Regions from separate parts of the Streptomyces sp. NPDC059832 genome, predicted to be linked through region 1. Evidence: riboswitches for the same ligand, from Rfam matches in the RefSeq annotation. Region 1 holds a riboswitch; each other region holds the start of a gene.

Region 1 (4,839 bases):
CAGGAGCTCATCGCGGCCAACCGCATCGTGGAGAACCTGCCCGCCCTGGCCGACGCCGCCGCCCGCGGCATGTCCGGCGCCGACCTCACCGTTCTCAACGGCACCAACGGTGTCAACGAGATGGCGGCGGGCGTCGTGGGCCAGGGGCTGGCGATCCTCCACTCGCTCCAGCGGGGCGCGAACCCGATGAAGCCGCCGGCGGTCCACGGGAAGGCCACTTCCGCACCCCGTATCTCCGAGACGAACCCGTCCTGACGCGGACGGGTGAAGGCCGGGCGAACCCGAGTGGTCAAGAGAGCGCCGGACATGGCGTAGAGTTGTGTTTACCGACGCGGGGTGGAGCAGCTCGGTAGCTCGCTGGGCTCATAACCCAGAGGTCGCAGGTTCAAATCCTGTCCCCGCTACTGAAGAATTCAGGCCCGGCACGCATGCAGCGTGCCGGGCCTGATTCGTTCTGGTCCGCACCTCGGATGTCCTCCCATTGGCCGAGGAGGAGTCGCCGCTTCGTTCCGCTCCGGCGAGCCTGGGAGTGGGGCGCGGTACCGTCCGCAGCCGCGCGCGTATCCGGGCAGGAGACCACAGGTGTGGAAGCGGGAGAAGCGGCGCGGCAAGCATGCCGGGGGCGGTACCCGGCAGTTCGTACGCACGCTGCCCGCCCTGATGATCCTCGGCGGACTGGTGTTCGACGCCCTCACTCCGCCAACCTTCACCGCCATTCCGTTGTTCGTGGCCGCTCCGCTGATCGCCGCCCCGTTCTTCTCGCTGGCCAGCACCATCCGCATCGGTATCGCCTCGATGCTGGCCGTCATCGCGCTGCGACTGTTCAGCAATACGTTGCCGCAGGCCGTGCCGCTGATCGAGCTGCTCACCCTGGCCACCGTCTCGGTCCTCGCGGTCGTGATCAACGGGGTCGTGCGGCGCAGCAACGAGCAGCTGGCCTCCGCGCGGTTCGTCGCGGAGACGGCGATGCGCGCGGTGCTGCCGCAGCCGGCCGACCGGACCGGCGGACTGCAGGTCGCGGCGCGGTACGAGGCGGCGCAGGCGGACGAGTTCGTCGGCGGCGACCTGTTCGCCGTTTCGGACACCCCGTGGGGGGTGCGGCTGGTGGTCGGGGACGTACGGGGCAAGGGGCTCGACGCCGTGGAGACGGTGGCGGTGGTCATCGGGGCGTTCCGCGAGGCGGCCGAGCAGGAGTCCTCGCTGGAGGGGGTGGCGAAGCGGCTGGAGCGGGCGCTGGCCCGGGAGGAGGCGCGACGGGGCGGGCTCGATGTGCTGGAGGGCTTCATCACCGCCGTGCTGGCCGAGATCCCGTCCGGGCTGTCCCGGGTGCGGATCGTCAACCGCGGTCACCCCGAGCCGATCCTGCTGCACCCGGACGGGGCGCTGGAGGTGCTGAAGCCCTCCGTGCCCGCGCTGCCGCTCGGCATGGGCCTGGGAGTGTGGGCGGAGCGGACGGACGAGTGGGATCTGCCGGCCGGGACGACCCTGCTCCTCTACACGGACGGCCTCTCCGAGGCGCGGAACGCCGAAGGGGTCTTCTACGACCCGGCGGCCCGGTTGCGCGGGCGGATCTTTCCGGGGCCCGAGGAACTGCTGTCCGCGCTGACCGATGACGTGCGGCTGCACACGGGCGGCGAGACGACCGACGACATGGCGTTGCTCGCGGTCGTACGTCCCGCGGAGGGGCAGCCGGACCGGCGGAGGACCGTGCGGATCGTCGGCGCGGAGACGACGTGAGGGGCGGAATGCGCGATGTGGGGGCGGCGGAATGCGCGATGCCACCGTGCGTAATCGAAAGGCGCCGCTCCGCATAACGTTTGACGCAACGTCAGAATCGGGGTAGTGGCTGAGGGCCGGTCAACTCGTCCGATTCCACCCGACTGTGTCCCGTAAAGTCCAGGCCAAAGACGTGAACGATCAGTGGGAACAGCTTGGAATACGGCCCCGGTGTCTATTAACGTTCGATAACGCAGCGCGGTCGTCCCAGCCGTCATCAATGGCGGCACCGTGCGCGAGCGCCGAATTCCGCAAGGGAACCGGGGAACCACCTACATGGGGTGAATCGGACACCTGTGTCTCGTGAGAGACGGAGGGGCCCGTAGGAGACCTTCCTGCTCCGAACCCGTCAGCTAACCCGGTAGGCGAGAAGGAAGGAAAGGAGTGCGCCCCCGTGGCGTCCAACAAGCCTGCCCCCGAGGCCCCGTCCCGGTTCGATCCCGACTACGGCACCGGTTATGGCGCCGACTTCGGCCCCCGGCCGGACTCCGGCCACGGCACCGATTTCGCACCCACCGGGACGGCGACGGCGTTCGGAACCGACTACGGCACCGAGCCGGGTGGCGACTTCACCGGTGAGTTCGGCAGCGACTTCCGTGCCGATTTCCGTGCCGACTTCCGCGCCGACTTCCGCGCCGAGGGCAACGACGGTGAGTCCGAACGCGGTTGGGACGAGTGGAACCCCACCGAGGAGTCCGTCCGCCCGGTACGCGGCAGGCACCGCGTCGCCAAGCAGCGCAACGGACTCGCCCGCAGCTCCACGGTGCTGGGTGTCGGCGTCATAGCGGCGGTCGGCGCGGGCGGCATGGCCACCGCGCAGGGCAAGCCGCCGGTCTCCATCTCCGTGCCCGACGCCATCTCGGACAACCTCCCCGACGCCAAGTCCCTTCCCGGCGTGGGCTCCCTGTTCTCCGGTGAGTCCGAGGCGGACAAGGCCGAGATCGCAGCCGCTTCCGCCCCGCTGACCACCGCCGGCCTCACCACCGCCGAGGCCGAGCAGGGCACGACGGACGCCGGCGAGGCGCTCCGCGCCCGCATCCTCCAGCAGGCCGAGCAGCAGCAGGACGCCGCCGCCGCCGAGGCCAAGGCGACCCAGGAGAAGGAAGCCGCGGAGAAGGCCGCCGCCGAGGCCAAGAAGCAGCAGGACGAGGCCGAGGCCAAGGCCGCCGCCGAGAAGAAGAAGGCGGAGGAAGAGGCCAAGAAGAAGGCGGAGGCTCTGCGGCTCGCCAAGCTCGCCGCCAGCTACGCCATCCCGACCTCCTCGTACACGATCACCTCGACCTTCGGCGAAGCCGGCTCGATGTGGTCCTCCGGCTACCACACCGGCCTCGACTTCGCGGCTCCGACCGGCACCCCGATCAAGGCCATCCACAGCGGCACGGTCAAGTCGGCCGGCTGGTCCGGTGCGTACGGCTACCGCACGGTGCTGGAGCTCGACGACGGTACGGAGCTGTGGTTCTGCCACCAGTCCTCGATCGGCGTCGGTGTCGGCCAGAAGGTCAGCACCGGTGAGACGATCGGCCGGGTCGGCGCGACCGGCAACGTGACCGGGCCGCACCTCCACCTGGAGGTCCACACCGCCGGCGGCTCGGGCATCGACCCGATGGCCTGGCTCCGCGGCAAGGGCCTCACCCCCTGAGGCGACGCCCGCCCGATGAACCCCGGCAGCCCTGACGCTCACCCCCCGACGTCAGGGCTGCCGGTCTGTTGTGAGCGGTGCGGGGATCTCCTGCGAGCGGTGCGGGAGTCCGTTGCGAGCGGCGCGGGGACCTCCTGATACCGGTCCGGAACCCGTTGCGAGCGGCGCTGGGATCGGTCACGACCGGTCCGGAAAACGGCGGGTGCCCGGAATAGCGGACCCGCCGGAATTCGTTGTTCCACCCATGACTTCTCTTCGTAAGCTGGGCTCCTCCGACCTTCAGGTCTTCCCGCTCGCCCTCGGTGGCAACGTCTTCGGCTGGACCGCGGACGAGGCGCAGTCGTTCGCCGTGCTGGACGCGTACGTCGCGGCCGGAGGCAACTTCATCGACACCGCCGACGGCTACTCCGCCTGGGTGCCGGGCAACGAGGGCGGGGAGTCGGAGACGGTCATCGGCAAGTGGCTCGCCGGCCGCTCCGACCGCGCCGACATCGTCGTCGCCACCAAGGTCTCCACCCACCCCTCGTACCGGGGGCTCGCGCCCGCCAACATCAAGGCCGCGGCCGAGGCGTCGCTGCGTCGGCTCGGCACCGACCACATCGACCTCTACTACACGCACTTCGACGACGAGACCGTCCCGGTCGAGGAGATCATGACCGCCCTCGACCAGCTGGTGAAGGAGGGCAAGGTCCGGGAGATCGCCGCCTCCAACATCAGCCCCGAGCGGCTCCAGGCCTCCCTGGACTTCTCGGAGCGCGAGGGGCTGACCCGCTACGTGGCCCTGCAGCCGCACTACAACCTGGTCTCCCGCGACACCTACGAGGGCGAGCTCCAGGACACGGCCGCCCGCGCCGGGCTCGCCGCCGTGCCGTACTTCGCCCTGGCCTCCGGCTTCCTCACCGGCAAGTACCGTCCGGGCGCCACGGTGGAGAGCGCGCGGGCCGAGAGCGTCAGCCAGTACCGGGACTCGGAGCGGGGCCAGAAGGTCCTGGCCGCGCTGGACAAGGTCGCTCAGGAGCACGACGCCCAGATCGCGACCGTCGCGCTGGCCTGGCTCGCGTCCCGCCCGACCGTGGCCGCGCCGATCGCCTCGGCCCGTACGGTCGAGCAGCTGCCCGCGCTGGTGGCCGTCGCGGACCTCTCGCTGACCGAGCAGCAGCTGGCCGAACTCACCGAGGCATCCGCCTGACACGCGCACTGAGCGCACCGCACCGCACCGCTCCCGAGCATGCGGCGGCGCCTCATGGCGCATGACGAGTGGGGCTCCTTCGACGGCTCCGACCGGAGCAAGCCCGGGTGTCCGGTGCCTGCGGCCACGGAAAGAACTGTTCGACGGTTTCGTGGCCGCGGTGCGCCGAAGCCCTCAGTGCTGAACCGGCCCGTTCTGGGCCGACTGCCGCGGCGGCAGCATGTATGGGTTGTAG
Region 2 (4,839 bases), on a different contig from region 1:
GCCGACCCCGCACGCCCGAACCCACTGCGCAACAGGGCCTGGAGCGTCGCCGCCGCGGCGCTCGCCCGGTCACCGCGGTGCACCACCGAGATCGTCCGCCGGAAGGAAGCGGGATCCAGCCGCCGTACGGACAGCGGCGTCGGCGACATCGCGGCGACCATCTCCGGGACGACCGCCATCCCGATGCCCGCACTGACCAGGGCGCACACCAGTGCGTAGCCGGGCGACTCGCGGACCACGGCGGGTGCCGCCCCGGCCTCGGCCAGGGCCTGCTCGGCCCCGCGGCGCGGCGGATGGGTCGGCGCGCTGCTGATCAGCGGCCGTCCCGCCAGTTCCGTCACCGGAAGCCTTCCGCTGCCTTCGGACAGCATCTGACCGACCGCCGTGATCAGGACCAGCTCCTCGACCAGCAGCGGTTCGGCGAAGACCCCGGTGGGCCGGGCCACCGGGGCAGCCGGCTCGTACTCGTGGGTCAGCGTCAGATCGACCTCGCCCGCGGCCACCGCGGCGTCGCCCTCAGGCGGTGACCAATGCGCTCAATCCCAAGGCGCCGGTGCTCTTCCTGAGCCTGCTGCCGCAGTTCGTCCCCGACGGGCAGCCGCCGCTGCCCAGGACCCTGCTGCTCGCGACGATCGTCGTGGTGCTGGCGCTGGTCTGGTTCCCCGCCGTGGCGCTCGTCGTGGACCGGCTGGGCAGGTGGCTGCGCCGGCCGCGTACCGCGCGCACCATCGAGGGCGGCAGCGGTGCGGTGCTCACCGCGTTGGGTCTGGTGCTGGTGACCGGCCCGCTGCTGCACTGAGCGCGGGAGCGGCCGGCGGCCCGGCACCGGGTCCTGTCCGGCGGAGCAGGCCGGGGATGCGGCCCTGATCCGCCGGACAGGAGCCGCCTCAGCGGACCCGTCCGTAATAGACGCTCTTGGTCCAGATCTTCTCCAGCCGGACCACCGCGCCGGTCCTCGGCGAGTGCCAGATCTTTCCGTTTCCGGCGTAGATCCCCACGTGGTAGACGCTGCGGCCGAAATGGAAGAAGACCAGGTCGCCACGTTGCCTGTGGGAGGCCGAGACATGGCGGGTCCGGTTGTACTGCTGCTGGGCGGTGCGGGGGAGCTTCTTGCCCGCCTTCTTGAACGAATAGAGCGTCAGCCCCGAGCAGTCGAAGCGGTTGGGGCCGGTGGCCCCCCACCTGTACGGCGAGCCCTTCTTCGATGCCGCGATGTTGAGCGCCTTCATCGACAGGGTCGCCGCCTGGGCGTCCGTCGCGGCGCCCGGGGCGAACATGGTGCCGCCGACGGCGGCGAGAGTCAGAACCGAGGCCGTACCGGCCCGGACGAGCAGAGACGGGACATGAACCTGCGCAGTCATGCGCAACCCTTCGTCAGCCGCCTGTGAAGGATGACCTGTCGGGTTCGGGCTGGCGAAGTTGCCCGGCCGCGTTCGGCGGCTTCACCCCGAGGGTCGACCGGTGCTCAGGTCAACCCGTTGTGCTCGGGTCCTCCACTCCTGCCGATCCACTTCTGTCGACCAGACATCCGGACGGCGGCAGGACTCGGCGTCCGCCCGGACCGCCCCGCCGCGGTGGCGGGGGCTTGTCGTCCCAGGGATCTTGACTCAACGACTGCCGGATTTCCGAGCTGAAACAGGGATATGTGAGGCTCCTCACGACTGATCCGTTCGGGTGGGCATGGCTATCTATGAGGCTCTGCCGGTGATTCGGGCCGGTGCCGTACCAGGGGCGGAAGGGCGGATTCCGTCCACTGCCGACGCGGAGGACGCAAGTTGAGAAGTCCCCCGCGAGGGGGACTTCCTACGCCGAACGAGCGAGGAAATTCGATCGGCCCGCCGGGCGTGTCGGGTACGGGAGTTGGGTGAGGACGGCCGGACCCCGGAGCGCAGGGGGAGTTGGCCGGACCCCGCCGCCGGCGCGGACCGCGGAAGTCGATCAACTCGCCGGAGCGGGGGGTACGGTGACGCGTCCGGCCCGCCGTTCCCCGTCCAGTACGCGCAGCGCTCGGGCGAGCGTGGCGGCGTGGATCTGCGCCTCGCCGCGCTCGTGCATCAACGCGAGGGCGTCCCGCAGCGCGCCCGCGTGCGAGGCCAGCGCCTGCGCGGCACGCAGTGCGCCGTAGGTGTCGCTGCCGCGGGCCGGGTTGATCCGGCCCACCTGGTCGAGGACTTCGAGGTAGCGGTCGATGAACTCCCCCTCGGCGCGCGTCAGTGCGGGGAGCGGCGGGAACTCCGGCGGGTGCATCGGGTGTTCACCTCGCGCCGTGCGGCGGGAGTGTGGTGTTCCGGTTCGTCAGGACGTGGTCCACCAGCCCGTACGCCTGGGCGCCCGCCGCGTCGAGAATGAGGTCGCGATCGATGTCGTCGGCGATCTGCCCGGCGTCGCGGCCGGTGTGACGGGCCAACAGGGCGGTGAGCATCGTGCGGACCCGTTCCAGCTCCTGTGCCTGGATCTCCAGATCGGACGGCTGGCCCTGCACCGGTTCGGCGAGCTCGGGCTGCCGCACGACGACCCTCGCGCCGGGCAGTGCGTGCCGCCGGCCGGGAGCGCCCGCGGCGAGCAGTGCGGAGGCGCAGGAACCGGCCTGGCCGAGGCAGTAGGTCTCCACCTCGCAGGTGAGGTACTGCATCGTGTCGTAGATCGCGGACATGGCTCCGAACGAGCCGCCGGGGGAGTTGATGTAGAGCGAGACGGGCCGGTCCGGGGCGGCGTACTCCAGGTACATGAACTGCGCGATCAGATCGGAGGCCGCCGTGTCGTCGACCGGGGTGCCGAGGAAGACGATCCGTTCGGCGAGCAGCTTGGAGTACGGATCGAGGGTGCGGGTCCCTTCGGTCGTGCGCTCGGTGAACTCGGGCAGGACATGACGGGCGGTGGGACGGAACAGCATGGCGATGCCTCTCCTCCGGGGTCTGCAGGGGGGCCTGCACAACTTCCGTAAGAAATGTACAGGACGTACAGAAGGCGAGTAGCCCAGGCCAGAGGCTGTTCTTGCTGTTCGCCGAGGGCGGATATCTCACAATCTGTCACGACATCTTGATCATCAGGCTGCTTCGCCCTCACTGGAACCGGGTAGAGAAGTGAGGTGGTCCGAGGCGACGCGGAGGTCCTCAACCACCACGGCCGCCACGCCGTGCCCGCGGTCGCCGACCTGGTCGCCCAGTGGTCCGCCGCCGGCCGACCCGTGGTCTTCACCCGCTGCTTCAACCACCCGGGCAGCTCTTACGAGCGCTTCTTCCAGTGGCGTCGGCTCCAGGAGCCACCCGAGACCGACCTCGTCCCCGAACTCGTCGACAAGACCGGATACACGCTCTTCACGCCCGAAGCCACCGAACTGGTCCGCCGGGCCGGCTGGACCGATCTCGTCTTCTGCGGGATCGCCACCGAAAGCTGTGTCCTGAAGTCCGCCGCCGACGCCTTCGAGTACGGCTACGCGCCCTGGATCGTCACCGACGCCTCCGCGAGTGACGCCGGTCCGGACGTCCATGACGCCGGCCTCGTCGTCGCCCGCCGCCTGATCGGGACAGGCCAACTCGTCACCGCAGAAGACGTGGTGCGACAACTCGCTGCGTACGCCGGGGTCCCGGTGCTGGAATAGGCCCATGGCCGACACACCGTCCCGCACCGGTTCGCCCGTCCATCACGACACGGACGTGATCATCATCGGCGGCGGGCCCGCGGGCTGTGCCGCCGCCCGTACGGCCGCCGGCGTCGGCATGCGCTCGATCCTGATCGAGCCGGACAGGCTGTGCCGCAACCTCTATCGGATCCCGGCCCTGAACAACGTCCTCGGCGGCCACACCAGCGGCCCCGAGCTCGCCGACGCCATCACCTCGGAGCTCAAGGGCACAAAGCTGTGCCGCCTCGAACTCGGCCGGTACGTCACCGAACTCCGCGCCGACGAGGTCCGCGTGACCGTCACGGTCGACACCGGTGTCCGTCTCACCGCTCCGTACGCCGTCGTCGCCACCGGCGTCGGCCCTCTCCAGCCCCGCGACGTCGCCTGGATCGCCGCCCCCGACGACCTGACCCCGCCCCCGCTCTGGCAGGCCGAGGCGGACGATGCCCAGGGCCGTACTCTCCTCGTCCTCGGCGGCGACCGCCCGATCGGCACTTTCCTGCGCGCCAACCCGACCACCGACGTGCGTCTGCTCGTGGCGTACCCGGCGACCGACGAGTACAAGATCGAGGAAATCCGCGAGGACCCCCGGGTCGTACTCCTTCCCGTCGAGCACCTGACGCTGGGTCCCGCCGACGGCGCCACGGTGTCGGCGGAAGCGATGGGCCGCAACGACGAACGGCGGACGGTCACGGCGGACGCCGCCTACCTCAGCATCGGCAACGCGCCGACCGCCCCGCCCGGCGACCTGACCCGTGGCGCGGACGGGTACTGCCCGCCCGCCGACCAGCACCCCCGCGTCATCGTGGCCGGCGACCTCCGCTCCGCCCGCTTCCAGCGGATCATGACCGCCCTGGGCTCCGGCAGCGAGGCCGCGCTGCACGTCTACTACGCGGCGGGAGAACTGCCCACCAAGGGCTGAGGCACACGTCGGCGCGATGTGACGGCGCCGACGCTCAGGAGGGAGGTCTTCGTGACCAGCCAGGCCGAGGCGGCGATTGCTGCTGCCGTCATCGTTCAGGACGGGCGGGTCCTGCCCGCGCGACGACGAGTGGCGGAAGGCGCGCTCTCATGGCAGTTCCCGGCAGGGAAGATCGAACCTGAGAAGACCTCCGAGGAAGCCGCAGCGCGTGAGACCCAGGAAGAGACCGGGCTCCATGTGACGCACACTGCGCCGCGGGACTCCGCTGCGCATTTCGCCGGGGCGTGCGGGGTGA
Region 3 (4,839 bases), on a different contig from region 1:
CCGGCGTACGCCTGGCTGCGCGAGCACAGCCCCGTGCACCGGACCGCACTGCCCAGCGGTGTCGAGGCCTGGCTCGTGACCCGGTACGCGGACGCGCGGCAGGCGCTCGCCGACTCCCGGCTCTCCAAGAACCCGGCGCACCACGCCGAGCCGGCGCACGCCAAGGGGAAGACCGGCATCCCGGGCGAGCGCAAGGCCGAGCTGATGACGCATCTGCTGAACATCGACCCGCCCGACCACACCCGGCTGCGCCGCCTCGTCTCCAAGGCGTTCACCCCGCGCCGGGTCGCCGAGTTCGCACCGCGCGTGCAGGAACTGACGGACCGCCTCATCGACCGCTTCATCGAGGAGGGGAAGGCGGACCTCATCCACGACTTCGCCTTCCCGCTCCCCATCTACGCGATCTGCGATCTGCTCGGCGTCCCGCCCGAGGACCAGGACGACTTCCGGGACTGGGCGGGCATGATGATCCGCCACGGCGGCGGTCCGCGCGGCGGGGTGGCCAGATCGGTGAAGAAGATGCGCGGCTATCTCGCCGAACTGATCCACCGCAAGCGGGAGAACCCGGGGGACGACCTGATCTCCGGGCTGATCCGGGCCAGCGACCACGGCGAGCACCTCACCGAGAACGAGGCCGCGGCCATGGCCTTCATCCTGCTCTTCGCCGGATTCGAGACGACGGTCAACCTCATCGGCAACGGGGTCTACGCGCTGCTGCGCAACCCCGGGCAGCGGGAACGGCTCCAGCGCGCGCTCGACTCGGGGGAGAGCGGGCTGCTGGAGACCGGGATCGAGGAACTGCTGCGGTACGACGGCCCGGTGGAGCTGGCCACCTGGCGGTTCGCCACCGAAGCGCTGACGCTCGGCGGGCAGGACATCGCGGCCGGGGACCCCGTGCTCGTGGTGCTCGCCGCGGCCGACCGCGACCCGGAGCGCTTCGAGGACCCCGACACGCTCGACCTCGCGCGGCGTGACAATCAGCACCTCGGATACGGGCACGGAATCCACTACTGCCTGGGAGCTCCGCTCGCCCGGCTGGAGGGACAGACCGCGCTCGCCACGCTTCTGAACCGCCTTCCGGACCTGCGGCTTGCGGTGGAACCTACCGATTTGCGGTGGCGTGGCGGGCTCATCATGCGTGGACTTCGCACGCTCCCCGTGGAGTTCACGCCGGGGCCCCTGACCACCGGAAGTGACGGTCCGTCAATTCTGTGACTTTCACGTGATCTGTGCTGCATCGACTTGTGACGCGCGTTCGAGTCCCGCTAGGTTCACCGTTCGACTCACCAGTCACATGTCAGTCACACGGAAGGCAACCCCATGGGCTCCGCGAACGGCAGACACCGTCGCCCCCGTCAGGCACCCGCCATCGTCGTCGCCGCGGGCGTGACCGGATCGGCCATCGCCATCCCGCTGCTCGGCGCGTCCGGTGCGCACGCGGCCGACGCCACGACCTGGGACCGGGTGGCCGAGTGCGAGAGCGGCGGCGCGTGGAGTGCCGACTTCAGGAACGGCTACTACGGCGGCCTGCAGTTCTCGCCGGAGACCTGGAAGGCGTACGGCGGTGAGGCGTACGCGGAGCGCGCCGACCTCGCCAGCCGGGCGCAGCAGATAGAGGTGGCCGAGAAGGTCCTGGACGGCCGGGGCCCGCAGGCCTGGCCCAGCTGTGCGGTCATCTCGGGCCTCGCGGTGGACGGGACGCTGCCGGGGGTCGACCCGGGCTCCGTTCCCGCCGACGACCCGACCGGGAGCGCGAAGCCGGCTGACGACGCGTCGGCGGACCCGTCCGACGACGCCACGCCGTCCGGGAGCGCCTCGGACGGCTCGGACGACGTGGACGGTGCGGACGGCTCGGACAGGACCGACAAGCCGTCAGGGAAGGCCTCGCGGTCCCCGAAGCCCTCGACTTCGAGCACTCCGTCTCCCGGGGCGTCCTCCGGTACCCCCCGTGACGCGTCCGATTCGCCCGACTCGTCCAGCGATGCGGGTGGCAGGCACCGCGGCGTGCCGGCCACCGAGGGGAGCCGGGGCACGGACGGCGGCGGCGGTCGCGAGTCGGGCCGTCACGCCTCCCGCGGCGGCAACGGCGCGCGCGACACGGCCGAGCCGACGGCTGACGGCACGTACACCGTCCGGCCCGGCGACAACCTCTGGTCGATTGCTGATGCACAGAAGGTCCCTGGAGGCTGGCCCGCGCTCTACGAGGCCAACAAGGGTGCCGTCGGCTCCGACCCGGACCTCATCCTCCCTGGCCAGAGCCTCGATCTCGATGTGAAGGCCCAGTGAGAGCAGTCTGATAATCGACTAAAAGCACCTCAAAAATCGGGGTAGTTCAGGGACCTATGTCCGCTTATGCGTAAGTGAGACATGGGTCTCTTTGCGTCAACTGGCGTGTCGCGCCCGGGAGGCCCTTCCGCATCACGTCCCACCTGCGGAAACGACGGTTCTTCAGATGCAAGTACGGGTCGATTGTCCGATGTGTCCGTCTTTGAATGTGGGGGTTGCGTATGTTTACGGTCGGAACCGCTCGCACCGCGGGCCCCGTCGACCGTCACGCCGAATCCTGCCGTCGGTCGAAGGGAACAGACGCGTAAAGCGCCGTAGGCAGGAGCGGGGGACCCAGGTAAGCGCCGGGCCCGATCGTCGAAAGACGCATCAGGACCGGCTTGGGGTGAAGTCGCGTGCTAGGACGTGCGACCGGGCAACTCACTTGGCCCGAACCCGACAGCTCACCTCGTAGGCGTCGGTGAGGAGAAGTTCCATGCTGCTTTCCAGCAAGGGCAAGCACCGCCGCCCGTCCAAGGCCGTCCGTATCGCCACGCTCGCCGGTGTCGCCGGTGCCGCCGTCGCCGTGCCCCTGATGGGTGCGACCAGCGCCTCCGCCGCCTCCGTCGCCACCTGGGACGCCGTCGCCCAGTGCGAGTCCGGTGGCAACTGGTCCATCAACACCGGCAACGGCTACTACGGCGGTCTGCAGTTCTCGCAGTCCAGCTGGGCCGCCGCCGGCGGTACGCAGTACGCCGCCCGTGCCGACCTGGCCACCAAGGCCCAGCAGATCGCCACCGCCGAGCGGCTCCTCGACATGCAGGGCCCGGGTGCCTGGTCCTGCGCCGGTGCCGGCAACCTGACCAACGACGGTGTCGACCCGGGCGTCAACACCGGCTCCTCCTCGAACTCCACCGCGAGCTCCGGCGCCTCCGAGCAGCAGAGCGCCCCGGCCGCCCCGAAGCAGCAGTCGCAGCCGGCCCAGCAGGCCCAGCCGAAGCAGAGCGAGCGCACCGAGGCCCCCGCCGCCTCCCGCTCGGAGCGCTCCGCCGCCCCGCAGGCCGAGTCCAAGAAGACCGTCACCACCCCGACCGGCGAGAAGGTCGAGAAGGGCGACGGCGAGTACAAGGTCGTCTCCGGCGACTCCCTCAGCGAGATCGCGGCCGACCACAAGGTCGAGGGCGGCTGGCAGCAGCTGTTCGAGCTGAACAAGGACATCGTCAAGGACGCCGACCTGATCTACCCGGGTCAGCAGCTGCACCTGACGAAGTAGTCGAGGCTCTCTCCTCCCCGAGCACCCCGGCCCGGCGCGCATTCCCCCGTATGCGCCGGGCCGGGGTTCGGCCGTCTGCGCTCGGGGGAGCGCCGGACCGTTCAAGTGTTGTAGTTACTGGCCAGTAAATTTCTGCCTGTTTGACCGGCAATGTGCGCCCTCGGGTCCTTTTTCGTCCCAGGGGTCGGGCGGTCGTCGGGCTCAGCGGGCCGGGCCGGTTAGGCTCTTGTCGCAAGGCCAAAGTGACCCTGCACAACCAGCGTCATATCCCAGAAGGAGATGCCTCGTGCCGTCCATCGACGTCGTCGTAGCCCGGGAAATCCTCGACTCCCGTGGAAACCCCACGGTCGAGGTAGAGGTCGGCCTCGACGACGGCAGCACGGGCCGTGCTGCCGTTCCGTCCGGCGCCTCCACCGGTGCGTTCGAGGCCATCGAGCTTCGCGACGGTGACCCCAACCGCTACCAGGGCAAGGGCGTCGAGAAGGCCGTCCTCGCCGTGATCGAGCAGATCGGCCCGGAGCTCGTCGGCTACGACGCCACCGAGCAGCGGCTGATCGACCAGGCGATGTTCGACCTGGACGCCACCGAGAACAAGGGCTCGCTCGGCGCCAACGCCATCCTCGGCGTCTCGCTGGCCGTCGCCCACGCCGCCTCCGAGGCCTCGGACCTGCCGCTGTTCCGCTACCTCGGCGGCCCGAACGCGCACCTGCTGCCCGTTCCGATGATGAACATCCTCAACGGCGGCTCGCACGCCGACTCCAACGTGGACATCCAGGAGTTCATGATCGCGCCGATCGGCGCGGAGTCCTTCTCCGAGGCGCTGCGCTGGGGTGCCGAGGTCTACCACACGCTGAAGAAGGTCCTGAAGACCAAGGGTCTTTCGACCGGTCTCGGCGACGAGGGCGGCTTCGCGCCGAACCTGGAGTCCAACCGCGCCGCCCTCGACCTCATCATCGAGGCCATCAAGGAAGCCGGCTACGCCCCGGGCAAGGACATCGCGCTCGCGCTCGACGTCGCCGCGTCCGAGTTCTACAAGGACGGCAAGTACGAGTTCGAGGGCAAGTCCCGCTCGGCCGCCGAGATGACCGAGTACTACGAGGAGCTCGTCTCCGCGTACCCGCTGGTCTCCATCGAGGACCCGCTGTACGAGGACGACTGGGCCGGCTGGAAGGTCATCACCGACAAGCTCGGCGCCAAGGTGCAGATCGTCGGCGACGACCTCTTCGTCACCAACCCGGAGCGCCTGGCCCGCGGCATCGAGGAGGGCTCCGCCAACGCCCTGCTCGTCAAGGTCAACCAGA
Region 4 (4,839 bases), on a different contig from region 1:
TCTTGGGGCGGCGGCTCTCGTTGCGCTCGATGACCGCGTTGGCGGCGGACAGGATCGTCTGCGTGGAGCGGTAGTTCTGCTCCAGGAGGATCGTCGTCGCGTTCGGGTAGTCCTCCTCGAACTGGAGGATGTTGCGGATGGTCGCGCCGCGGAAGGCGTAGATCGACTGGTCCGCGTCACCCACGACGCACAGCTCGGCCGGGGCGTCGCCCTCGCCCGCCGGGCCGACCAGCTCGCGTACGAGGGTGTACTGGGCGTGGTTGGTGTCCTGGTACTCGTCGACCAGGACGTGCCGGAAGCGGCGGCGGTAGTGCTCGGCGACGTCCGGGAACGCCTGGAGCAGGTGGACCGTCGTCATGATGATGTCGTCGAAGTCCAGCGCGTTGGCCTCGCGCAGCCGGGACTGGTACATCGCGTAGGCCTGGGCGAGCGTCTTCTCGAAGCCGTCCGCGGCCTGGCCGGCGAAGGTCTCCTCGTCGATCAGCTCGTTCTTCAGGTTGGAGACCTTGGCCGTGAACGACTTCGGCGGGAAGCGCTTCGGGTCGAGGTCGAGATCGCGGCAGACCAGGGCCATCAGCCGCTTGGAGTCGGCGGCGTCGTAGATCGAGAACGACGAGGTGAAACCGAGCCGCTTGGACTCGCGGCGCAGGATACGTACGCACGCGCTGTGGAAGGTCATGACCCACATGGCGTTGGCGCGCGGCCCGACGAGCTGCTCGACGCGCTCCTTCATCTCGCCCGCGGCCTTGTTGGTGAAGGTGATCGCCAGGATCTGGCCGGGGTGCACCCCGCGCTCGGCGAGGAGGTGGGCGATCCGGTGGGTCAGCACCCGGGTCTTGCCCGAGCCGGCCCCGGCGACGATGAGCAGCGGGGATCCCGCGTGGACGACGGCGGCGCGCTGCTCGGTGTTCAGCCCGTCGAGGAGCGCCGCGGAATCGATGACGGGGCGGTGCGCGCCGTCGCGGTAGTAGGCGTCCCTGGGCGGCGGGGGCCCGTCGAACACGCCCGCGAAGAGGTCCTCCGGCACCGCTTCGGGTGCGGAGTCCTCGGGGGGCGGCGGGGGCTCTTCCTCCGAGTGCTGGAGGCCGGCCAGGAAGCTGTCGTCAAAGAGGCTGCTCATCGCTTGTCGAGTCTAGGCCGCCACACCGACACCCGGAGGCCGCATGACCAACCGCACACAGCGCACCGGACACGCAGAGGGTTCGAGCAACCACTCCACGTAAGAAATTCCGGGCCTCCATCACCCGCCGCGGCAAGGTCACGAAAATGTATCGGGCATATCGAACATCAACCTTCACAGCAGCACCATGGGTTGGCTAGCGTGCTCGACCGGGCGGCCCGTACCCCCTTGAGGCGAACCACGCCGAGCGGGCGCCCCCGCCGAATCCGGGCTGCCCCCACGGGAGTTCGGAACCGGGGACCCACACGCAGTACCGGGGTGAATCGGTCCTTATCCCCACTCGGACCGTAGGGCAGCCTTCCGTTCCGCCCGAACCCGACAGCTAACCCGGTAGGCGGTCCACGGAAGGAGATGCCGCCTTGGCGTCGCATCGCAAACCTCGCACCCGGGTGCGCACCACCGCACCGGCCGTCGGGCTCACCACGGCGGCCCTGGCGTCCGTGACCCTGCTCTCCACGCAGAGCGCCATGGCCGCCCCGGATCCTAAGCCCGGCGTCGAGGACGTCCAGAAGAAGGTCGACGACCTCTACCGGCAGGCGGGCACCGCGACCCAGCAGTACAACCAGGCGAAGGAAGCCTCCGCCACCCAGCGCGCCAAGGTCGACGCCCTGCTGAACGATGTCGCGAAGCGCGCCGACCGGCTCAACGACGCGCGCAGGACGCTCGGCACCTACGCGGCCGCGCAGTACCGCAGCGGCTCCATCACGCCGAGCGCCACGTTCTTCCTGGCCGACGACCCGCAGTCGTACTTCGACCAGAGCCAGTTGATGGACCGGATGACCAGCCGGCAGCAGAAGGCGATCACGGACTTCCGTACGCAGCAGGCCAAGGCGTCGAAGAAGCGCGCCGAGGCGGTGCGGAGCCTGGAGACGCTGACGACGACGCAGACCACCCTGCGCACCAGCAAGCAGAACGTCCAGAAGAAGCTGGGCGAGGCGCGCACGCTGCTGTCGAAGCTGACCGCCGAGGAGAAGGCGCGGCTCGCGGCGATCGAGCGCAAGAAGGAGGCGGAGGCCAGGCGCAAGGCGCGGGAGCTGGCGAAGCAGCAGGCCGCCGCGAAGGCCGAGGCCGACCGCAAGGCCGAGGAGGATGCGAAGGAGTCGGGGGGCGGTACGGGGACGGGCACCGGGACCGGCTCGGACAGCGGCGCCACCGCCAAGGCGGAGAAGGTCCTCGCCTTCGCCAGGGCCCAGCTGGGCAAGCCGTACGTCTGGGGTGCCACGGGCCCGGCGTCGTACGACTGCTCCGGACTCACCCAGGCGGCGTGGAAGTCCGCGGGCGTGGACATCCCGCGGACCACGTGGGACCAGGTCAAGATCGGTACCCGGGTCGCCACGGCGGATCTGCGGCCGGGGGACCTCGTCTTCTTCTACGACGACATCAGCCACGTCGGCATCTACAAGGGCGACGGGATGATGATCCACGCGCCGAAGCCCGGGGCGAACGTGCGCGAGGAGTCGATCTACTACATGCCGATCTACGGCAGCGTGCGGCCTGCGTAGCGGCTCGCACCGTCACCCCCGGCCGTCGGACGGCCGGGGGCCGGGGCCGCACGGCGGGATCAGGTCCAGAGCGTGGCGATGAAGATGTTGAGCATCGTCAGCCCGCCCACCGCCGCGAAGGCGCCCTTGTCGGCCTTCTCGTCGTCCCGCTTGATGTAGACGAGCGCGAGGACGACGACCAGGACCAGCAGCTTGACGCCGATCTTGATGTTGTTGACGTGATTGCCGTCGGCCTCGTTCAGCCCGACCAGCGCGACACCGGTGACCAGCATGGTCAGCGCACCGTGCAGCATCGCCGGGACGAACCGGGCCGTGCCCGCGCCCATCGCCTTCATCTGGGTCAGGAAACCGCCCAGCAGGGAGGCGATACCGATGATGTGCAGGGCGACGAAGACATGAATGAGTACGTCCATGAGGCCGCAGCCTAGCCCTGGCCATATCACCACTCGACAGGCAGGTACACCTTCCCGACCACTTCGCTCGCGCCTGTACCAATCGCCTGACTCTGGTGCAATTTTTCCGATCACTGGACGACATTGCCACGCCAAATTCAGACAATAAGCGTCATTACGACTCCTGCCCGTGCCCCGGGTTTAGCGTCCCTGAGCAGGTGACCGGCTTCACCGCCGCTCCGTACGCGGACGGCGCACCGGTCGCCCCGCCGAGAGATCGGGCGGGCCCGCCGGTAGCCCCCGGCGGGCAGTCGTCAGGAAGGACGCACGCCCTCGTGGCAGCGCATCGAAAACCCAAGCAGCGCCCGTACACCGGCCCTGCTGCCCGCACCGCGGCGACCCTCGCCTTCGCCGGGGCCGCCACCGCCGCGGTACTGCCCGGACCGGCGCACGCCGATCCGCAGCGCACCCCCGCCCAGGTCAAGGCCGAGGTGGACCGGCTGTACCACGACGCGGAGGTCGCCACCGAGCAGTACAACGGCGCGAAGGAGAAGGCCGCCGCCGCGGAGGACGCCGTCGACACCCTGCGCGACGAGGCCGCCCGCCGGACCGAGCGCCTCAACGCCTCGCGCGACGCGCTGGGTTCGTTCGCCGCCGCGCAGTACCGCACCGGCGGCCTCGGCCCGTCCGTGCAGCTGGCGCTCTCCTCCGATCCCGACCAGTACCTGGAACGGGCGTCGTACGTGGACCGGATCGGCGACCGCCAGGCCGCCGCGCTCAACAAGGTCCGGCGGCAGGTCGCCCAGATCGCCACCCTGCGCTCGCAGGCCAAGGGAGAGCTGGCCGCACTGGCCGCCCGCCGGGCCGAACTGAAGAAGCACAAGGCGACGATCACGGCCAAGCTGGCCGACGCGCAGCGGCTCCTCGACCGGCTGAGCCCGCCCGAGCGCACCGCCTACGAGAACTCCGACCACGGACCGGCCGACGGCGCGCGTTCCGCCGCCCGCGCCGACCGGAGCACCGCGCGCGACTCCGTCCGGGCGCCGAACGCCCGCGCCGCCGAGGCCGTCGCGTTCGCGTACGGGGCGCTCGGCAAGCCGTACGTCTGGGGCGCCACGGGCCCCTCCTCGTTCGACTGCTCCGGGCTCACCCAGGCCGCCTGGCGCTCCGCCGGCGTCTCGCTCCCCCGTACCACGTACACCCAGATCAACGCCGGGCGGCGCGTCTCGCGCTCCGAACTCGCGCCGGGCGACCTGGTGTTCTTCTACTCCGGCATCAGCCACGTCGGGCTCTACGTCGGCAACGGCCAGATGATCCACGCCCCGCGCCCCGGAGCACCGGTCCGGATCGCGCCGGTCGACCATATGCCCTTCGCCGGGGCCACCCGGGTGGCATAGGGCCTCTCGTTTGGATCCTGCCGGGCTCGCGTGCCCCGGTGCCTGATCCGGCCCGATCCAAACGAGAGGCCCTAGACTCCCGTCTCCGATCCGGAGCAACCCGCCATCGGAGCAACCGCCTTCGGGCCGGACCGCCCTCGGACCGGCCCGCCGTCGCCCAACCGGCCGGAGGACAACCCCACATGCCCATGGACGCCGATGTCCAGAACCATGCCCGTACGCTCGCCCAGCGCTCCCCGGACCACCTCCGGGTCGGGCCCTTCACCGTGCGGTACAACCCCACCTGGTCGAGCAAGTACGCCAATTACGCCATACCCGACCGGGACGCCGAGCCGACGGCCGAGGATCTCGACGCGCTGATCGCGGCG

Evidence for each region. A riboswitch is a leader RNA that binds a small molecule or an ion and turns the genes downstream of it on or off. The one in region 1 is predicted to bind cyclic di-AMP.
Region 2: another riboswitch for cyclic di-AMP. It lies ahead of ACFV8T_RS23715 (C40 family peptidase); the one in region 1 lies ahead of ACFV8T_RS25235 (M23 family metallopeptidase).
Region 3: another riboswitch for cyclic di-AMP. It lies ahead of ACFV8T_RS20195 (transglycosylase family protein); the one in region 1 lies ahead of ACFV8T_RS25235 (M23 family metallopeptidase).
Region 4: another riboswitch for cyclic di-AMP. It lies ahead of ACFV8T_RS06100 (NlpC/P60 family protein); the one in region 1 lies ahead of ACFV8T_RS25235 (M23 family metallopeptidase).

The regions. Positions count from the first base shown of each region.
Region 1 is NZ_JBHWIY010000014.1:183,536-188,374, forward strand. Features, by position in the region: gene ACFV8T_RS25220 (SPFH domain-containing protein) at 1-255, shown strand, start outside; tRNA gene ACFV8T_RS25225 (tRNA-Met) at 331-404, shown strand; gene ACFV8T_RS25230 (PP2C family protein-serine/threonine phosphatase) at 583-1,737, shown strand; cyclic di-AMP (ydaO/yuaA leader) riboswitch at 2,007-2,159, shown strand; gene ACFV8T_RS25235 (M23 family metallopeptidase) at 2,171-3,415, shown strand; gene ACFV8T_RS25240 (aldo/keto reductase) at 3,660-4,604, shown strand; gene ACFV8T_RS25245 (PrsW family intramembrane metalloprotease) at 4,779-4,839, opposite strand, start outside.
Region 2 is NZ_JBHWIY010000013.1:102,345-107,183, forward strand. Features, by position in the region: partial or broken gene ACFV8T_RS23705 (LysR substrate-binding domain-containing protein) at 1-536, opposite strand, end outside; partial or broken gene ACFV8T_RS23710 (LysE family translocator) at 521-799, shown strand; gene ACFV8T_RS23715 (C40 family peptidase) at 888-1,361, opposite strand; cyclic di-AMP (ydaO/yuaA leader) riboswitch at 1,365-1,548, opposite strand; gene ACFV8T_RS23720 (hypothetical protein) at 1,939-2,247, opposite strand; gene ACFV8T_RS23725 (ATP-dependent Clp protease proteolytic subunit) at 2,255-2,890, opposite strand; gene ACFV8T_RS23730 (isochorismatase family cysteine hydrolase) at 3,089-3,601, shown strand; gene ACFV8T_RS23735 (FAD-dependent oxidoreductase) at 3,606-4,544, shown strand; partial or broken gene ACFV8T_RS23740 (NUDIX domain-containing protein) at 4,596-4,784, shown strand.
Region 3 is NZ_JBHWIY010000010.1:256,217-261,055, forward strand. Features, by position in the region: gene ACFV8T_RS20185 (cytochrome P450) at 1-1,215, shown strand, start outside; gene ACFV8T_RS20190 (transglycosylase family protein) at 1,321-2,286, shown strand; cyclic di-AMP (ydaO/yuaA leader) riboswitch at 2,587-2,758, shown strand; gene ACFV8T_RS20195 (transglycosylase family protein) at 2,762-3,538, shown strand; gene eno (phosphopyruvate hydratase) at 3,825-4,839, shown strand, end outside.
Region 4 is NZ_JBHWIY010000003.1:206,484-211,322, forward strand. Features, by position in the region: gene pcrA (DNA helicase PcrA) at 1-1,120, opposite strand, end outside; cyclic di-AMP (ydaO/yuaA leader) riboswitch at 1,369-1,533, shown strand; gene ACFV8T_RS06100 (NlpC/P60 family protein) at 1,540-2,682, shown strand; gene ACFV8T_RS06105 (hypothetical protein) at 2,742-3,095, opposite strand; gene ACFV8T_RS06110 (C40 family peptidase) at 3,410-4,471, shown strand; gene ACFV8T_RS06115 (GNAT family N-acetyltransferase) at 4,654-4,839, shown strand, end outside.